Regions from separate parts of the Micromonospora sp. NPDC048947 genome, predicted to be linked through region 4. Evidence: riboswitches for the same ligand, from Rfam matches in the RefSeq annotation. Region 4 holds a riboswitch; each other region holds the start of a gene.

Region 1 (4,959 bases), on a different contig from region 4:
CACCTCGTCGGTCAACGCGAACGCACCGAGCACGGCGTCCGGCAGCCGCACCAGGTGCAACACCGCGGCACCCCGCGCCGACCACCGCCCGGTCGCGGCCTCCAGCTCCGCCGGGACCGGAAGGCCCAACTCGCGCAGCAGCGCCGGCCCGCCCACCGCGTACTCCGTACCGTCGATCGTCGCCTGCACACCGCGGCCCGGCAGCGACCGGAACCCGGCTGCCCGGGCCGGGCCGGCGCTCCCGACCGCCGCCACTATCGCCCGGGCCAACGGATGTTCGCTCTCCGACTCGACACCGGCCGCGATCCGCAGCACCTCGTCCCGCTCGACGCCGGACACCGTCACCAGGTCGGTCACGCCGTGCTCGCCCCTTGTCAGCGTGCCGGTCTTGTCGAAGAGCACCGCGCCGACGGTCCGCATCCGCTCCAGCGCCAACCGGTCCTTGACCAGAATCCCGGACCGCGCGGCGAGCGCCGTGGAGAGCGCCACGACCAGCGGGATGGCGAGACCCAGCGCGTGCGGGCAGGCGATCACCAGGACGGTGACCGCACGAACCACCGCCTCGTCCGGCTGACCGAGCGCGGTCCAGACCAGCACCGTCAGCACGGCGGTGCCGGTGGCCAGGTAGAACAGCGCCGCGGCGAACCGGTCGGCCAACAGTTGGGCCCGTCCACCGGAAGCCTGGGCCTGCGCGACCATGCGCTGGATGCCGGCGAGGGCGGTCTGCTCACCCAACGCCTCGACGCGCACCCGGACCGCCGAGTCGGTGGCGACGGTGCCGGCCACCACCCGGTCGCCCGTCGACCTGGCGACCGGCCGCGACTCCCCGGTGATCATCGACTCGTCCAGCTCTGCGGCGCCCTTGACGACCTGGCCATCCGCCGGCACCCGACCCCCCGGTCGGACCAGCACCACGTCGCCGATCCGCAGACCGGTCACCGGCACCGCCTCGACCCGCCCGTCCGCCGCCACCCGTTCGGCCTCGTCCGGCAACAGCGCGGCCAGCGCCGTCAGCGCTCCCCGGGCCTGCCCGATGGCCTTCATCTCCTGCCAGTGCCCGAGCAGCATGATGGTGACCAGCGCGGCCAACTCCCACCAGAAGTCCAGGTCGAAGGCGCCGACGCTGGTCGCCAGGGACGCGGCGTACGCGACGGTGATCGCCATCGCGACCAGCAACATCATCCCGGGCGCCCGGTCCCGGACCTCCCGAACCGCACCGACCAGGAACGGCCAGCCGCCCCACCAGAACACCACCGAGCCGAGCACCGGCCCCACCCAGTCCTGGCCGGGGACGCTGTCGTCCCCGGCCAGGCCCAGCTGACCCGACACGAGATGACTCGTCAGCACCACCGGGACGGTCAACACCAGGCAGACCCAGAACCGGCGGCGGAACATCGCCGGATCGTGCCCGGCGTGCTTGTCGTGCTTGCCGTGCTGGTCGTGCTGGTCGTGCTGGTCGTGCCCAGAGTGCTTGTCGTCGGGCATGGGTCCGGCGCGTCGCGGTCGGTCAGGATCGGGCGGTGTCGGAGCGGGCATGGCTCCAACATGCCGCCCCGGAGACCGCCGCGCGAGCGGTTCGGCCACCCGACACTCCGCCACGACCTGCGACCCCCGCGAGGGCTGGCTAGCATCTCCCACGATGGCCCTCCGAATGCCGCTGCACAGTCGGGCACCGGCGCCGCCACGTCATGGCGTCGCCCCCGGCCGACCGGGCCGAGCACTGACCGTCCGTGATCAGGCGGTCGTCAGGCAGCGATCAGCCCCGCCGTCCGCCGCGTTTCCACAGCAACTGTGAACCGCCCGGCCCGCTGACCCGTATCCCGCACCGGATCGTTGGGAGACTCGCCTTGGCCGCCGACCACACTCACCCCGCTCCGTCCGCCCCACCACGGGTGCGACGGATCCTCGTCGTGACTGTGGTACCCCTCTTCGTCGCCACAGTGCTGGCCGCGGTGCTGCTCTGGCCGCGCGGCGGGTCACCGCAGACCGATGGTGGTGCGGACGTGCCGCGCCACCCCGGCACCGTCACCCGGGTGGTGAGCGAGCCGTGCCCGCAGGTGCCGTCGGTTCCGGAGGGCACACCGAGGGTTGGCGACGGGCGGTGCGGCACTGTCGACGTCCGGGTCGACGACGGACCGAACGCCGGCCAGCAGGTACGAACTCCGGTGCCCGACGGGCCCGGCGCACCCCGGGTCGAGGTCGGCGACGAGGTCGTCCTGGTCGAGCTGGCCGATCCGGTTGATCCCACCACCAGCAACTGGAACATCGCCGAGCACCAACGCGGCACCCCGATGGTGTGGCTGGCGGTGGTCTTCGCTGCCGCGATCGTCGCGTTCGGGCGGTGGCGAGGTCTGGCGGCGCTCGCCGGGCTGGCCGCCAGCTTCGCCATCCTGCTCACCTTCGTGCTGCCGGGCATCAGCGCGGGCAGGTCGCCACTGCTGGTGGCGGTGGTCGGCGCGGCCCTGATCATGTTCGTGGTGCTCTATCTGACCCACGGGGTCACCGCACAGACCTCGGTCGCGGTGCTCGGCACCCTGGGCAGCCTGGTGCTGACCGGCGTGCTCGCCACCATCGCCACCGCCGCGACCCACCTCACCGGGTTCGGCAGCGAAGACGCCACCACCCTGTCGATGTTCCAGGGCGACGTGGACCTGCACGGTCTGCTGCTCGCCGGAATCATCATCGGCTCGCTCGGGGTGCTCGACGACGTGACTGTCACCCAGGCGGCCACCGTCACCGAGCTGGCGAACGCCAACCCCGGGCTGACCCGGTTGCAGCTGTACCGTGCCGCCACCCGGGTCGGCCGCGCGCACATCGCCTCCACTGTCAACACCATCGTGCTGGCGTACGCGGGCGCGTCACTGCCCCTGCTGCTCCTGCTCACCGCCGACGCGCGGCCGATCGGGCAGATCCTCACCAGTGAGTTCCTCGCGCAGGAGATCGTCCGCAGCGCTGTCGCCACCCTCGGTCTGATCGCCGCCGTGCCGCTGACCACGGGGCTGGCCGCTGTGGTGACCGCCGCCGGGCGCAGCGCTGCCGCGGCGTCCACCGACGCTCCCGCGCCCCGGCCCCAGCCGGACCGCAGCGAGGCACTGGCCGCACTCAGCTCACCGCGAACGGCCGGCTCCGACGAGCCGGACCGGACGCGGACCGCACCCCCATCCGAGGCCACCGACCGGTGGCCGGAGCCGAACAGGAGCACGGATACGACATGGTGACACTCCTCAGCGTGACCAGATCGGGCATCCACCCTGAGAACCACGTCACTGGTCACTCAACGCTATGGCGAAATGACGCTTTTGGTCGGCATCCAGGCGTAGCTCAGGCGGTCGACTCTCGGGTAACCTCGCTGCCGGTTACCGATGAAGGCGCGAAGCGGCGCCTGCGGTGCCACCGCCCAATCGCCAACCGGCGAGCCGGGGACCCAGGTGCCTGGGGTGAATCCGCGTCAGCGGTAGGGGCCACTTCCGCCCCGAACCCGTCAGCTAACCCGGTCGGCGGTCGACGGAAGGGAACATTGTGACGGCACCCCTACGCCGCTGGTTGACACCCGTGGTGGCCGTGATCGCCGCACTGACAGTGCTCGCCGGGCCGCTCCCGGCGCACGCCGCCCCGACGAACCCCACACCGTCCGGGCACGAGGAGGACGGCGAGCCCAAGCTGCTCAACGACGTCATCGAGCAGGCCAACCGCGACTACTCCGCCGCAAAGTCCAAGCTGGACAAATCCAAGAAGCGGCAGGGCGAGTTGGCGGCGGAGGTCAACCGCGCCAAGGCCGACCTGGACGCCTTGGCCCCGCAGGTCGGGCAGATCGCCGCCCAGGCGTACCGGACCGGCCGGATCGGCGCGGTCGCGATGCTGCTGGAGAGCGAGGCTCCCGACTCGTTCGTCCAACGCGCCGGGATGCTCGACGAGATGAACATGGTCAACGAGAAGAAGCTCTCCGAGGTCAACGAGGTGAAGGCCCGCGCCGAGCAGGCGAAGCTGGCCCTCGACACCGAGGTCCGCGAGCAGCAGAAGCAGACCGCCCTGATGGCGAAGCGCAAGAGCGAGGCCGACAAGGCGCTCTCCCTCGTCGGCGGCAAGGGCTTCACCGGAGGCCTGGTGGACGCCACCTCCAAGGTCGCGAAGATCGGCCCGGGTCGCACCGCCGACGGTGACTGGAAGCCCCAGTCGTGCAGCGAGAATGACCCCACCACGTCCGGCTGCATCACGCCGCGCACGCTGCACGCGTACAAGGAGGTCAAGGCGGCCGGCTTCAACCGGTTCGTCGGCTGCTACCGCCCCGGCGGGCCGTGGGAGCACCCCAAGGGGCGCGCCTGCGACTGGTCGCTGCAGAAGAGCGGATTCTCCCCGTGGCACAACAACGACACCCGGACGTACGGCAACAACGTTGCCGCGTTCCTCATCCGTAACGCCGACCGGCTCGGCATCTACTACGTGATCTGGAACCGGCAGATCTGGTTCCCGGCCACCGGCTGGAGTTCGTACAGCGGGCCGTCGAACCACACCGACCACGTGCACATGTCACTGCTCTGACCCGCACGATCCCCGTCGAGGGCCGTTCCGCGTGATGCGGAGCGGCCCTCGACGCGTCAGACGGTGGCAGGCGCGGCCGGGTCGGTCGAGGCCGCGGTCTCCAACGCCGCCAGGCCGGCCGGCACGGCGGCCACCGGGCGCACCGCGCCGGCGGCCAGCCGGTAGGACACACCCACCACCGCGCACCGCCCCTGCGCCACCGCGTCGGCCAGCACGGGCGACTGCCCGAGCAACGTCTCGACGGTCTGTGCGATGTGGATGTCGACGATGCCGTCGATGTCGTCCACGCCCTCGGCCGCGGCTCGGCGCAGGCTGGGCAGAACGGCGTCGACCACCGCGCCCAGATGGCCACTCGGCGCGGCGCCGGTCGAGGCGGACTCCCGGGCGGCCTGCACCGCACCGCAGGAGTCGTGGCCGAGC
Region 2 (4,959 bases), on a different contig from region 4:
CGAGCCGTTCGTGCTGCACCCGGGGGAGTTCGTGCTCGCCTCGACGCTGGAGGTCATCTCGCTGGGTGACCAGCTCGCCGGCCGGCTGGAGGGCAAGAGCTCCCTGGGCCGGCTCGGGCTGCTCACGCACTCCACAGCCGGTTTCATCGACCCAGGCTTCTCCGGTCACGTGACGCTGGAACTCTCCAACGTGGCGAACCTGCCGATCACCCTGTGGCCGGGCATGAAGATCGGGCAGCTCTGCATCTTCCGACTCTCCTCGCCGGCCGAGCACCCGTACGGCTCGGTGGTCTACGGCTCGCGCTACCAGGGCCAGCGGGGGCCGACACCCAGCCGCGCCTGGCAGCACTGGCGCACCTGGCCAACCCGCTAGAACCACGACGACGAGGGCCCGCCGCGACAGTTCGCGACGGGCCCTTCGGTGGTCCGGGGTCAGCCGGGACGGCCGTAGCTGTGGATTGGACCGTCGTCGACCTTCTTCATCTTGATCGGTTGGCCGGCTTGCGAGGCGTGCACCACCCAGCCGCCGCCGACGTACATGCCGACGTGGTGGATGTCGCTGTAGTAGAAGACCAGGTCGCCGGGGCGCAGGTCGCCCTTGCTGACGTTCTTGGTGACCCGGCTCTGGGCGGCGGCGTTGTGCGGCAGCGACACGCCGGCCTTCGCCCAGGCGGCCAGCATCAGCCCGGAGCAGTCGTACGAGTTCGGGCCCTCGGCACCCCAGACGTAGGGCTTGCCGATCTGCGCGCAGGCGAACTTGACAGCGGTGCCCGCGGCGCCGCCTGGGTAGCTACCCGGGCAGGGCGCCGGACGCAGCGGACCGCCGCCACCGTTGCCGTACACCTTGAGGCGCAGCTTCTGCAGGCGGTCGATCTCTTCGTTGATCTGCTTCTTCTTCGCCGCCAGCTGAGCCTCGGTGCGGGTCAGCTGGGCCACCATCTCGTCCAGCGGCGCCTTCTGCGCGGCCAACTGGTCGCGCAGGTCGGCCACCTGGCGTACGTCCTTCTGCTGGTTGTGCGCGAAGCGGTCGAGCATTTCGAGCTGGCCGACCACCTCGCTGGGCGACCGGCTGCCCAGCACCGCGTTGACGGTCGAGACGTTCTCACCCTTGTAGGCGCGTACGGCAAGGGCACTGACCTTGTCCATCGCGGCGTCGACCTGGCGCTCAAGCGGAGTGATCCGGGCGGCCAGGGCGTCCGCCTGCTTGCGCTTCGCGGCGAGGTCGGTGCGGGTGGCGTTGTGCCGTTCAATGATCGGTTCGAGCTTGTTCCAGTCGGCGTCGATCTGGCGCTCGATCTCGGCGACGGACGGGTCGGCGTGGGCCGCCGTGGCACTGCCGGTCAGGACGACGGCGATGCCCGCCAGCGCGGCGAGAGCGGTGGTGAAGCGGGACCAGCGTGGGCGCGGCACTATCGGCGTCGGGCCGGCTGATGCCGACCGCTCGGACGACGGCCGCGGGGCATGGAGTGCCACCGGGGTCTCGTACTCCTTCTTCCTGACCGCCTACCGGGTTAGCTGACGGGTTCGGGCGGGAAGTCGGCGCCCTACCGCAGTGGCTGCGGATTCACCCCGAGGGACCTGGGTCCCCGGTTCGCTCGGAAACGACTCGGCGGTGTCGGTCCGTTACCGCCCGGGCTGGGCGGAGCTGCTGTCGGCCCGACGAATGACCAGAGTAGAGACGCCTGTTACCAATCCGCAACCCGTGCGGCAGTGACACTCCGTACCGATTGGACGAGGTCACCGACCGTGTGTGAAGAATTCTTTCCCTCTGCTTCGATGGATGGAAAGGTATTGACGTGACCTCCCGGACGGCGCGATGGTGACCTGACCTCACTCCGCGAGAATCTAGGGGGTTCGATGCACCATCCAACCCTGTCGACAGGCTGGCGCGCACTGCTCGCCGCCACCGTGGTAGCCGCCGCGACCACGGTGCCACTCTCCGTCGGCCCGGCCGCAGCCGCGCCCACCACCGACCGCCAGCAGCAGTACGCCGCAGCGGCCAGCGAGTACGGCGTGCCGGCCGTCGTGCTGCTCGGCGTCTCATACCTGGAGTCCCGTTGGGACACCAACGCCGGCACACCGAGCACCAGTGGCGGCTACGGCCCGATGCACCTGACCGACGCGCGGCACGTGGCCGCCCTCCCCGGGCGCGGCCACCACGACGCCGGCGCCGAGGACCCGCGCGGCGACGACTCCCGTCCCGCACTGGTGCCCGCGCCCCGACCGGTCGAGGCACCCGCGCCGTCCACCGCCGCGTTGCAGACCGTCGACGCCGCCGCCACGCTGACCGGCGCCACCCCCGAGGCGCTGCGCACCGACGCGGGTCTCAACATCCGGGGCGGGGCCGCGCTGCTGAGCGCGTACCAGAGGGATCTGGGCGCACCGGTCGGCGCGGACACCGACCCGGCGGCCTGGTACGGCGCGGTGGCCCGCTACTCCGGCGCGGACAGCGCCGACGCCGCCGCGGCCTTCGCCGACGAGGTCTTCACCACCATCGGCGCGGGCCAGTCCCGGGTGACCGACGACGGCCAGCGGGTCAGCCTGCCGGCCCGCGCGGTGCGGCCCGAGCGTTCCTGGTTGGACCGGCTGGGCCTGCGCCGCCTGGCCCGCCCGGACGGGGTGGAGTGCCCGCGCAGCATCTCGTGCGAGTGGATCCCGGCGCCCTACGAGGCGTTCGGCGACGGGGACTACGGCAACCACGACCTCTCCGACCGGCCCGCACGGCAGAAAATCGAGTACATAGTCATCCACGACACCGAGGCGAGTTGGGCCACCACCCTGCAACTCGTCCAGGATCCGACCTACGTGAGCTGGCACTACTCGCTGCGCTCGGTCGACGGGCACATCGCCCAACACGTGAAGACCAAGGATGTCGGTTGGCACGCCGGCAACTGGTACGTCAATGCGAAGTCGATCGGGTTGGAACACGAGGGCTTCGCCGCGCAGGGCACCTGGTACACCGAGGCGATGTACCGGACATCGGCGAAGCTGGTCCGGCACCTGGCGTTGCGGTACGGCATTCCGCTGGACCGCCAGCACATCATCGGCCACGACAACGTGCCCGGCACCATTCCCTCGACAGTGCGGGGGATGCACTGGGATCCGGGCCCGTACTGGGACTGGACGCACTACTTCGACCTGCTGCACGCGCCTCGACTGGACACCGGCACCCCGGCCACCGGGCTGGTCCGGATCGACCCGGACTACGCCACCAACCAGCCGGCGTTCACCGACTGCGTCACAGCGGGCGTGCCCTGCGCGCCACGCGGCTCCTCCGCTGTGGTGCTGCGCAGCGCACCGTCGGCGGACGCGCCGCTGGTGAACGACATCGCGCTCCGTCCCGACGGCACCCCGAACACGATGTCCGTGTCCGACCACGGGGCCCGGGCGTCCGCCGGGCAGACGTACGCGTTGGCCGGGCGGCAGGGTGACTGGACGGCGATCTGGTACCTCGGGCAGCGGGCCTGGTTCCACAACCCGGCGTCCGCGCCGACCGCCAGTTGGACAGTCGGCGTGGTGGCCACGCCGAAGCCCGGCCGAACCACCATTCCGGTCTACGGACGGGCGTACCCGGAGCAGGCGGCGTACCCGGAAGGGGTGCCCTACCAGGCGATCTCGCCGCTCCAGTACACCCTGGCCGCCGGGCAGCGGTACGCCGTCGGCGCGGTGCTGGCCGGCGAGTACTACCGGGCCAGCACGTTCGACGGCTCCTCACCCGGCGACTGGACGGTGATCCGCGGCAAGAACCGGTACGCGCAGATCCAGTTCGGCCACCGGATCATGTACGTCGACCTCGCCGACGTGCAGCTGTTGCCGTCCCCGGTGGGCGCGCCCCGCTGAGAACCACGACGGCCCCCGGTCGGTGACCGGGGGCCGTCGTGTCGCGCGAGGTGGATCAGCCGGGTCTGCGGAACCCGGCGATGGGCATTGTGGTGATGCTGGACACCTGCACCGGCTTACCGGCACGTGGCGCGTGCACCATCTGGTTGTTACCCAGATACAGCCCGACATGACTCAGGCCGGAGAAGAAGAAGACCAGGTCGCCGGGGCGGGCATCGCCCCGCGAGATGGCCTTGCCCTCGTTCCACTGGTCACCGGTGTGGTGGGTGAGGTAGATCCCGGCCGCCTTGTAGGCGTACTGGGTCAGCCCCGAGCAGTCGAACGAGTTCGGGCCGGTGGCACCCCAGACGTACGGCTTGCCGACCTTGCCGCAGGCGGTCTTGATCGCGGTGCGGGCCGCCGCGCTGACCACCCCGTTGATGGTCGGGCAGGCCGCGGTCACCACAGTGGTCTTGGGCATCGACGCCTCGAGCTGCTTGATCTCGCCGTCGATCTGCTTCTTCTTCGCCGCCAGCTCGTTCTGCTGCTTGGTCTGAGTGACGATCAGCGCGTCCAGCTTCTGCTTCTCGCCGTCGTACTTGGCCCGCACGGCCAGCACACCCTCGACCTCCTTGCGCTCCTGCGAAGCGAGCCGGTCGAGGATGGTGAGCTGCTCGGTGAGCGTGTCCGGCTTGGCGCTGACCAGCAGCGCGCCGATGTCGTGCGACGGGCCCGAGATGTAGTAACGGGAGGCGAGGTCGCCCACCCGGTTGAGCGCCAGCTCGCTCTGCAACGCCAGCGGCTCGATCTTCTTCTGCAGGTTCGCCGACTTCTGCCGGTTGACCTTCAGCTGCGCCCGGACCTTGTTGTACTGCTCGATGGTGGGCTCCAACTGCTCCCACTTCTTGTCGATCTGAGCCTCGATCTCGTCGACCGTGGGCGCGGCATGTGCCGGCGCGGTCAGCAGACCGGCGCCGACGGCCGCCGCGGCGACCAGGATCAGCACCCGGTGCGCGACGCGACGCAGGCCACCAGAGCGAGCAGACGCATTCAGGTCGTGACGATGAGGGGGCATGGTTGCCACCGGCACCGACTCCTTTGCAACCGACCGCCGGGCGCCTCGCGTGAGGGAAGGGCCGA
Region 3 (4,959 bases), on a different contig from region 4:
GGTCGACTGCCGGAGCAACCGGCCTTCGAGGCGGAGATCGCCGAGCGGTCGGAGTTCCGGGAGTTCCTCAAGGCGTGGTGGCCCCGGCTGCACCCCCGGCACGTGCTCGGCTGGCTGGCGCAGCCGGACCGGCTGCGCCGGTACGCCGGGGGGATCCTCTCCTCGGCGGAGATCCGGCTGCTCAATGCCGCGTACCGGAACCTGGACTCGGCCGGGCTGACAATCGCCGACGTGGCGTTGCTGGACGAGTTGGACGCGCTGCTCGGTAAGCCCGCGCAGCCGGCCCGCGCGCGACGCGATCCGTTCCAGCTCGCCGGCGGCGTCCGTGAGCTGAGCACCCTCGGTGAACGGCAGCGGGCCGCCCGCGCGGCGGCCCGGGAGCGCCCGGAGGACTACCGGGAGTACGCGCACGTGGTGGTGGACGAGGCGCAGGACGTCTCGCCGATGCAGTGGCGGATGATCGGTCGGCGCGGCCGACTGGCCTCCTGGACAGTGGTGGGCGACCCCGCCCAGACCGCGTGGACCGGCGATCCGGAGGAGCTGACCCGAGCCCGCGACCAGGCGCTGGGCCGGCGCAAGCGGCACGACTTCACGCTCACCACCAACTACCGCAACTCGTCGGAGATCTTCGCGGTGGCGGCGGCGGAGATCCGTCGGCTCTACCCGGACCTGCCGCTGCCGACCGCCGTCCGCTCCACCGGGGTCGAGCCGGTGGAGCTGGTGGTGCCCGCGACGGGGTTGGAGACCGCGACAGTGGAGGCCGCCGCCGGCCTGCTGGCCGAGGTGGAGGGCACGGTCGGCGTGATCACGCCGGTCCCCCGCCGGGACGAGGTAGCCGGGTGGTTGGGCGCGCTCGGCGCGCCGAGGTTGCAGGTGGTGACCAGCCTGGAGGCCAAGGGCATGGAGTACGACGGAGTCGTGCTTGTCGCCCCGAGCGAGATCCGGGCGGATCCGGGGGCCGGGGTACGCACCCTGTACGTGGCGCTCTCCCGGGCCACCCAGCGGCTCACCACCATCGACCCGACCGGCTGACGTGTGCGGACTGCCGCCAACGGAAGGTGGTGGCCATACACTTGCACACATAGCGATGTGAGCATACATTTGACCGGGTCCCGGCCGGCGGCGGAAGGTGGTTCTCGTGGGCGCAGGTCATGACCACCACCATGGGTCCGTCGCCAATGCCGCACACCAGCACCGAGGTCGACTCTGGGCGGCATTCGGCCTGCTCGCCACCCTGATGGTGGTCGAGGCGGTGGTCGCCCTGCACACCGGCTCGCTCGCCCTGCTCTCCGACGCCGGGCACATGTTCACCGACGTGCTCGGCATCGGGATGGCGCTCGCCGCCATCACGGCGACCCGGCGGGCCACCGGCGACCCGCAGCGCACCTTCGGGCTCTACCGGCTCGAGGTGCTCGCCGCGCTGGCCAACGCCGTCCTGCTCTCCGGCGTCGCGATCTACGTGGTGATCGAGGCGATCCGCCGTTTCGGTGACCCGCACCAGGTCATCGCCGGCCCGATGCTCGCGGTGGCAGTGCTCGGCCTGCTCGCCAACATCGCCGCCTTCGCGCTGCTGCGCGCCGGGGCCCGGGAGAGCATCAACCTCCAGGGCGCCTACCTGGAGGTGCTCGGCGACCTGCTCGGCTCGCTCGGCGTCATCGGCGCGGCCCTGCTCATCACCGTCACCGACTGGTGGTGGGCCGACCCCCTGGTCGCGGTCGCCATCGGCGTGTTCATCCTGCCGCGCACCTGGCGGCTGGCCCGCGCCGCCATCCGCATCCTGGTGCAGGCCGCCCCGGAGCACCTCCAGGTGACGGCCGTGCACGACCGGCTCGCCGCCGTCCCCGGGGTCGTCGAGGTGCACGACCTGCACGTCTGGACGCTCACCTCGGGCATGGAGGTGGCCTCCGCCCACCTGACGATGGCACCCGGCGCGGAGGTCGGCGCGGTGCTCACCGCGGCGCGTACGGCCCTGCACGACGACTTCCGCATCGAGCACGCGACGTTGCAGATCGAGCCCGGCGCCGCTTCTGGAGCCTGCGGCTCCATCGAATGGTGACGGAGTCGTACTTTTCCGTGGTGACGCACGCACCGTCCGTCACATTGGCTGCAGCAGCCCCACCGGCACCGGTAGGCTCGGTCCCGGCCTCCACCAGGCGGCGCCCTCCCGGCGCCGGTGGCGGTCGCCGCCTAATCGCCCAGCTGGGCGAACCGGGGAACCATGTTCCTGGGGTGCATCCGCGTCAGCGGTAGGGATCTTCCGTCCCGAACCCGTCAGCTAACCCGGTCGGCGGCTGACGGAAGGACATGCGCAGTGGCACCAGCACGACCACCCGCCGCCCGACTGGCGGCCCTGATCGTCGCGATGTTCGCCCTCGGCGTCGCGCTTCCGGCCGGCACCGCCTCGGCCGCTCCCCCGACCGGCCTGCGGGCCGCCGCACCCGACTCCGACGAAGAGGGCGGCACCCCGGCGTTGCGCGCCCAGCTCGAAGCGGCCAGCAAGGGCTACCTGGACGCGAAGCGCGCCCTGGACACCTCGGTGCAACGGCAGAAGCAGCTCGCCACCCAGCTGAAGACCATCGAGGTCGAGATCGAGCAGCGCAACGGCAAGGTCGGCGAGATCGCCGAAGTGGCCTACCGCACCGGCCGGCTCGGTGCGATGTCGGCGCTGCTCAACAGCAACACCCCGGAAGGCTTCATGGACCGGGCGGCGGCGCTGGACGCGGTGGCGGCCAACGAGGACCGGGTGCTGCGCGACCTGCTGAACAGCAAGGACAAGGCCAACCGCACCCGGGTCGCCCTGGACGGCGAGATCAACGAACAGCGCAAACAGGTAGCGGTGATGGCCAAGCGCAAGGAACAGGCCGAACGGGCCCTGACCGTGGCCACCACACCCAGACCGCAGACCACCGCCGATGCCGGCTCCAACCGGGGCACCTCCAGCGCCAACGCGACTGCCGCGCCGCGCAACTCCGACGGCTCCTGGCCCTCCGAGTCGTGCAGCGTCAACGACCCCACGCCGGCCAGCGGCTGCATCACCCCGCGCACCCTGCACGCGCTCAACCAGGCCAAGGCGGCGGGCTTCACCCGGTACGTCTCGTGCCACCGCCCCAGCGGCTCCGGTGAACACCCGAAGGGCCGGGCCTGCGACTTCGCGGCGCAGAAGGGCGGCTTCGGCGGGAACGCCACCGGCGGCGACAAGACCTACGGCAACAACCTGGCCGCGTACTTCATCCGCAACGCGGACCGGCTCGCCGTGCTCTACGTGATCTGGTACCGGCAGATCTGGCTGCCCAGCAGCGGGTGGAAGTCGTACAGCGGGGCGCACGGCACCCCGTCGACCGACCACACCAACCACGTCCACCTGTCGGTCTACTGACCCAGCCGTCGTGATGCCTGTGAGTCATCGTGATGACTCACAGGCATCACGTGCGTCCGGGGGCCCGGCTACGTCGCCGGGCGTACCCCTGATGTCGTCGCTCGTCGGACGACCCGGCCGCGGTTCGCGGGCAGCATCGCGGTATGCCTCGGATCCGACCCACCACCCGCAAGGCGCTGCTCACACTGCACCTCGTCACCTCGCTCGGCTGGCTCGGCGCCGACCTGGTGCTGCTCACCCTCGGCATCGCCGTGCAGCGGGGCGCCGACGCGGCGGTGGTCTATCCGGTCACGGCCCTGGTCGGCACGGTGCTGTTCGCGCCGCTGAGCGTCCTGGTCTGGCTGATCGGAGTCGCCAGCTCGCTGCTCACCCCGTGGGGCCTGCTGCGCCACCGTTGGGTGCTGGTCAAACTCGTGCTCACCACCGTGATGGTCGGGCTGGTGCTGTTCCTGCTCACCCCGAACCTGCGCCACGCCGGAGCGGTCGGCGCCGCCCTGCCGGCACGGGATCGCGCCGACCTGGTCATCGCGCCAGCGGTGTCGACCAGCCTGATGATCATCGCGACGGTGCTGTCCACCTACAAGCCGTGGGGTCGACGTCCCGCCGCCCGACCGGCCCGCACAACCCGTGATCGCGCCGCAACCACGATCTAGGCCCCGCCGCCGCTCCACGCCGGCAGCAGGTCAAGGTGCGCCCTTCCCCGCGATCTTGCACTTACTGTCCCGACACATGGGGCATTCCGCTGATATCGACAACCGAAACTGCAAGATCGACGCAGCGGGCGGGGCGGGGCGGGCGGGGCGGGGCGGGGTGGGGGTGGGGGTGGGGGTGGGGTGGTCAGGTGGGCGGGGAGTTGCCGGTGCGGTCGAGGGCGGCGCCCAGCCGGGTGGCGAGGGCGAGGTGAGCGGCCTGGGCCTGGCGGAACGCGTACCGGAACAGTGGCGTCGGCGCGGTCAGGGTGATCTCGACGTCGATGCGGACCAGCCCGTCCGGCTCGGCGCGTAGTCGGGTGTGGTTTCGCACCGTGGTGGCCGGCCACTGGCGGGCCACCATGACGATCTCATCGGCGTCGCTGATCAGCACGTCCGCGTGGTAGGTGGTCCGGAAGCGCAGCGGACCGGCCGCCAACCGATCGTTGATCGTGTAGCTGGCCTGGGCGCCGGGCCGGGTTGGCACCCGGCGAACCCGGACGATCAGCGGATGCAGCTCGCCCTGCCGGGTCAGGTCGCTGAGCAACGCCGCCGCCTGGGCGGGTGAGCACCGGGCCTGGACGGTGTAGCTGAAGGTATCGCTGCTGAGCACACCGTCTCCCGCCGTCGGTTGTCGCCCGATCGTCCCGTACCGATGTCTGGCTGGCAACGCCCCGGGCTCTCCGCGCCGCGCCGGACCGGGCCGATGCGACGACCTGCCACCACCTGCGCCATTAAGGTCGGTTAGTGCGAAATCTTCCGAAAGTGCCGGAGGGCGGCCAGCATGAACGGCGACGACCGATGAGTGGGCACGTGATGGTCTTCGCGCCCACCCCGCAGCTGACGGTGACTGTGGACCAGCCCAACGACCACCCCGAGCTGCACCTGCACCCT
Region 4 (4,959 bases):
CGCGTTGTGCCCGAGACCGGGCAGCGTGGCTACCGGTACGCCGTACTCCTTGAGCTGTTCGTCGGTGACCATCGGATCGTTCTCCCCGCGCGCCAGCACCACCGGCACGTCGGTCGCCGCCAGCAGCCCGGCGAGGTCGGGCTCACCGACGGCGAAGGCGGTCGGGTCCATGGCGAGGCGCCACCGGCCGTCGACCTGACGCAGCCCGGCGTCCACCACCGGGTGGTCCGGCGGGACCAGGCCGGCCAGCCCGGAGACCCGCAGGTAGCGGCGAGCCGCCTCGGCCCGGGTGGCGAACCAGCTCACCGGCCGGACGGCGAGGTCGGCGGCGCGGGTCAGCTCGTCGGGTGACCAGACGGCCTTGATGCCCAGCCCGACCACGGCGTCCACGGGCGTACCGGCGGCGCGGGCGGCCAGCGCGAGGCCGACCACCCCGCCCAGCGAGTGCCCGAGCACGACGAGCCGGTCGCCGGGTGCCAGGCCGCGCGCTACCTGGTCGGCGAATCCCGCGAAGGTGTACGACTGAAGCGGTGCCGCCCAGCCATGGCCGGCGAGGTCCGGTGCCAGCCACCGCCCCGCCCAGCGCTGCTCCAGCAGCGGCGCCCACGGCAACCAGACGTCCCCGGTCGTGCCCATCCCGTGCAGGAGCAGCAGGACCCGCCCGCGACCGGCGTGACCACCCGATTCATCCACCACGGCCGCAGTCTCCCACGGTTCACGACCTGGTACGAGAGCCGTCATCCACACCGCACCCACCAAAGGTTGATCCATTGTAAAGTTCCGGGCCGGACGGAGAGAGTCACCTGTCGATTCCGTCCGGAGGGGAGCCACTGTGTACAGGATGTACAGGTTGGCGCTGGTCGCGGCACTGGCAGCCGTCACGCTCGGCGTACCGCACCGGGCGTCCGCGACGCCATCGGACGTGGCCGCACCAAACGGCGCAGCGCCCGCGGCGGCCGACCGGGTGCTGCGGGTCTACAACAACAACATCGAGAACCTGGTGGTGAACAACTCCGACGGGAGCTGCACCCGGATCTCCGGACCTGACCACCTGACCTCGATCCTGGTCGACGACGCCGGTCGCACGGGCACCAGCGGCGTGGTGGCACCCGACATCCTGATCGTGCAGCAGGTGCGCGGCACCGGCCAGGCCGAGGCGTACGCCGACCAGCTGTCGGCGAAGTTCGGCTACCCGGCGGGCAGCTACGGGGCGATCGTGGCGTGGAGTGACCCGGAGCCGTGGGGCAGCACGCACAAGTGCAGCTCGCAGTCGCTCGGCGACCTGAAGAAGAAGCAGACCAACGCCATCATCTGGAACAAGCGCACGCTCAACCTCGCCAGTGGCGACATCTCGAAGTACTGGAGCGCAGGCTGGCTCAGGCCGGGCACGGCGTACGCGAACGGCGCCGGGTGCACGCTGTACAAGCCGCCGAACAGCGACCCGGACAGCACCGACTATTACAAGTGGAAGCGGACCAGCGCGATCGCGGCGCGCTTCACCATCAAGGCGACCGGCACCAGCGTGTTCGCCGCGACGATGCACCTGCCGCAGGAGAATCGGCAGAACGCCTGCGCCGGCGACGGCGACCGGGGCATCGCCAACAGCGGCATCCACCTCGGTGCGGACGCGACCACGCTGTTGAACGCGTCGACGATCCGCGTGGTGGGCATCGACGCGAACCGCACCGGCATCGCCCCCGGCACGCTCAGCGGCTACGGCATGACCGGGTACGGATCGGCGGCCACCAACGGTTCCAGCAAGATCGACTACTTGTTCGTCAGGGGCGGTGTGCAGTCGTCCGCCGTCGACCACACTGTGGTCGGGACGAAGTCGAACCACAAGGCGTTGTACGGCTTCATCACCTACTGACCGCACAGCCGAAGACGCCGCGGGCGCCGGCCCCTTGTGGGGGACGGCGCCCGCGGCGGTCAGCGTGCCCGGGTCAGGCGGAGTAGCCCCGGCTGGTGATCCAGTTGGCCAGGTCGATCGTGGTGATCCAGTACGACGGGTCGGCCGGGTTCGCCGAGTCGGCGATCCGCACGGTGCGACCGTTGTCCTTGTAGCCCACGACGGCGATGTAGTGCCCGCCGCCGTAGGAGTGCCAGCCGCCGTCGGTGTCGGTGGCGTCCCCAACGACGTTGGCCACCACGCCGCGGCCGTCGGTGATGGCCTTCACCACGTCGGCCTGGAGGCGGTCCATCTGGGCCGGGCTGGGCGCGCCGGGGAACATCCGGGTCCGGTACGGGGAGCCCTTCACCTCGGCGTTGAGCACCCGGGTGGTGTCCTCGGCCGAGTTGGTGCCCATCTCGGTGGTGCCCAGCTTGGCGCCGAGCTGCTCCTGGGTGCGGTCGATGCCGGCGGCGCTGAGCGCGTTGCGGGTGGCCGCCGGACCGCAGTTGTAGTAGGTGTTCTGCGCCTCGTAGTCGTAGTCGAGCACCTTCGTCGCGGGCGGCTTCGGCGGCGTCGGCTTACGGGTCAGGTCCGGGTTGCTGCTGGCCTTGGCGGCGGGGGACGCGGCGCTGGTGGCCGGGGCGGCAGTGGTCGGGGCGGCGCTGGCCGAGGGGGACGCGTCCCGAGCCTCGCCGCGGGAGGCGGCGACGTCGCTGCGCATCTCGGCGACAGTGGTCGCGGTGCGCTGGCCGGCCGGGGCGTCGTCGGCAGTGGTGAGCAGGGCGCCGGTGGTGGTGGCGATCGCGAGGGCCGCGGCCGAGGCGGCCACGATCTGGTACGGGCGCTCGGTGGCGAGGCGGCGGAGCTGACGCTTCAGGGTGTGCTTCACGGGGTCCTCCACGGATCGGGGGGAGAGCGGCACACCGGGGCCGGACCGGTATCCGGGCAGGCGCCAGCGCGCGGACCGTGGTCCGCGGATGGTGAACCGCTCAGGGGAACGCCCGGCGCGGCCGGGCGGGGAAGGCGATGACCCGGGGGGTCAGCTCACCGTCACTGGACGAATGAGCGGGTGCATCGCCGCGCCGTGGAGGCAAGGGAACAACCGAGGGGTGGAAAGGTGCTGCACGAGGAGTTGACTCCTTCCGACACCGCCTACCGGGTTAGCTGACGGATTCGGGCGGGAAGATCGCCCTACCGCGGGCCGTGGCTCGCGGATTCACCCCGGACTTACTGGTGGGTCCCCGGTTCGTTGATCACGATTAAGCGGGTCGATGCGGCGTCGCCTCTTGCGATCGGTTACCGCATCGGACAGGACGACAGTACTGGCGGCTCCGCGCCCTGCCAAGCCAGGTTCACCTGCGTAAACCCCAATCGGTGAGACAATTTCTCCGCGTATTGCCGATGATGTGACTCGATGGGACAACCGGTTACGGCGACGCCTATGGGCGACAACCGGACAGGCCGCAGAGAATGCGACCAGAATCGCGGGAACAATCCCGCCGATCGCGTCGGACGTCCTAATTCACGATTGGGTGACCGGCCTCACATCACGGATTGGGCTCAACCCACCCGGGCCGGGCGCCACAGCGCCACGACGGCGGGACGCAGCGCCCCGGCCACGGTGCGGCGCGCGGGGACCACTGTCGGGCGGAGCCGGGCCGCCGCCGCGTACGCCTCCTCGGCGAGGGCACGAGCCGACTCCGCGGCCAACTCGGCGTCGCGCCAGGCGGCCCGCTCACTGTCGGCGGCCACCTGGTAGTCGGCCAGCCGCGCATCCCTGACCACCCGGCTGATCAGCACCTCCTGCTCGACCGGGTGTCGCCGGGGATCCCAGCAGCGCCGGTGCCCGAACACGTCGCCGAGCTGCGCCATGGTCAGGTCGCCCCGCCAGTACGCCGCCATCGCCGCCCGGTGCAGATAGCGTTCCCGGGCGGCGTACTCGGCGGGGGTGTGCGGGGTCTGCGGGGTGGGCAGCGCACCGGCGCCAGCGAAGCGACGCGCGGCGGTGTCCGCCTCGTCGTACCCGATCCAGGCCCGCTCCAGCTGCTCCTGAGCGGTCAGCCAGGCGGCGCGTCGCCTCCTGGCTGTGGTGGCCGCGCCGGCCGCGGCGACGGCCACCTCCTCGGCGTAGCGGCGCCTGTCGACAGCCTCGGCGGCGGCCAACTCCCGAGCAGTGGGCCCGGCCGGGAGCGGGTCGTCAGTGGGCCGGTTCCGTTCGGGGCGGGCGGCCAGCACGGTGAGCAGGCCCAGGGTCAGCAGGAACAGCGTCGACCAGATGGCGGCGGCCCGCGGCATCTCGGTCACGAACTGGTAGAAGACGACGGTCTCCATGGTCGGCACCTCGGGGAGAGAGCAGTGCGATGGGGAGCCACGCCGACCTGCGGGCCACTGTGGCCACGGGTCGGCGGGTCAGAGAGCGGGTGGGTCGACAGGGCGCGGTGACGGGACGGTCGTCCCGGTGGCTCAGCGCCCGGGTGGGGCCCGGGAAGCCCGACCGCTCGCGGCGTCGACGAGGGGCGGCAGGTCAGCCTTGGCCGCGCGGACCGGCAGTGCGTCGGCCACGATGGTGTTCTGATCGCCGGGGAGCGCCACCGGCGCGTCGATCGACCATGTCGGGATCGCCTCTTCGGCGGCCTGCGGCGCCACCGCCAGGGCCGGCCGGGCCGCTCGGGGTGACCCGGGGTGCCGGTAGGAGGCCGCCGGCGAGCCGGCGGCGACAGTGGCCGGCACCGCGCTCGACGTCGGCACCGGGCCGGGTGGTGGCGTGGCGGCCGTGGCCGGGCCTGCGCCGAGCGCCAGGGCCGCGACGACGGCGAGGCTGGTCAGCACCCGGGTCGCCCAGCGCGCCACCCACCACAGCGGACAGGTGAACGCGACCGGAAGCACGCCCCAACGCTACCGTCGCGCCGACCCGGGCGCACCGACCCCGGGCGTGTCGGATCACGCCGCGCCGACCCTGTTGACCAGGGTGGACGTTGTCAGCGCAGGTCGACGTACGTTGATCGTCCGCCGGCCTGACCGACCTCGTCGGCAGGTCCGTCGACCTCGCCGCGGGCGCTGCTTGCACT

The links. A riboswitch is a leader RNA that binds a small molecule or an ion and turns the genes downstream of it on or off. The one in region 4 is predicted to bind cyclic di-AMP.
Region 1: it holds a riboswitch for cyclic di-AMP, as region 4 does, so the genes downstream of both, AB0B98_RS24995 (hypothetical protein) here and AB0B98_RS06180 (C39 family peptidase) in region 4, are expected to answer to the same signal.
Region 2: it holds a riboswitch for cyclic di-AMP, as region 4 does, so the genes downstream of both, AB0B98_RS04755 (NlpC/P60 family protein) here and AB0B98_RS06180 (C39 family peptidase) in region 4, are expected to answer to the same signal.
Region 3: it holds a riboswitch for cyclic di-AMP, as region 4 does, so the genes downstream of both, AB0B98_RS10280 (hypothetical protein) here and AB0B98_RS06180 (C39 family peptidase) in region 4, are expected to answer to the same signal.

Annotation. Positions count from the first base shown of each region.
Region 1 is NZ_JBEZFO010000019.1:47,365-52,323, forward strand. Features, by position in the region: gene AB0B98_RS24985 (heavy metal translocating P-type ATPase) at 1-1,485, opposite strand, end outside; gene AB0B98_RS24990 (YibE/F family protein) at 1,848-3,218, shown strand; cyclic di-AMP (ydaO/yuaA leader) riboswitch at 3,385-3,515, shown strand; gene AB0B98_RS24995 (hypothetical protein) at 3,520-4,539, shown strand; gene AB0B98_RS25000 (carbonic anhydrase) at 4,596-4,959, opposite strand, start outside.
Region 2 is NZ_JBEZFO010000002.1:298,809-303,767, reverse strand. Features, by position in the region: gene dcd (dCTP deaminase) at 1-373, shown strand, start outside; gene AB0B98_RS04755 (NlpC/P60 family protein) at 433-1,473, opposite strand; cyclic di-AMP (ydaO/yuaA leader) riboswitch at 1,487-1,622, opposite strand; gene AB0B98_RS04750 (peptidoglycan recognition family protein) at 1,858-3,840, shown strand; gene AB0B98_RS04745 (NlpC/P60 family protein) at 3,896-4,909, opposite strand.
Region 3 is NZ_JBEZFO010000005.1:229,983-234,941, reverse strand. Features, by position in the region: gene AB0B98_RS10290 (AAA family ATPase) at 1-1,032, shown strand, start outside; gene AB0B98_RS10285 (cation diffusion facilitator family transporter) at 1,139-2,056, shown strand; cyclic di-AMP (ydaO/yuaA leader) riboswitch at 2,175-2,306, shown strand; gene AB0B98_RS10280 (hypothetical protein) at 2,363-3,376, shown strand; gene AB0B98_RS10275 (hypothetical protein) at 3,520-4,029, shown strand; gene AB0B98_RS10270 (SRPBCC family protein) at 4,214-4,678, opposite strand; gene AB0B98_RS10265 (PfkB family carbohydrate kinase) at 4,867-4,959, shown strand, end outside.
Region 4 is NZ_JBEZFO010000003.1:149,749-154,707, reverse strand. Features, by position in the region: gene AB0B98_RS06190 (alpha/beta hydrolase) at 1-696, opposite strand, end outside; gene AB0B98_RS06185 (hypothetical protein) at 842-1,870, shown strand; gene AB0B98_RS06180 (C39 family peptidase) at 1,944-2,792, opposite strand; cyclic di-AMP (ydaO/yuaA leader) riboswitch at 3,026-3,167, opposite strand; gene AB0B98_RS06175 (hypothetical protein) at 3,452-4,222, opposite strand; gene AB0B98_RS06170 (hypothetical protein) at 4,355-4,777, opposite strand; gene AB0B98_RS06165 (acyltransferase) at 4,870-4,959, opposite strand, start outside.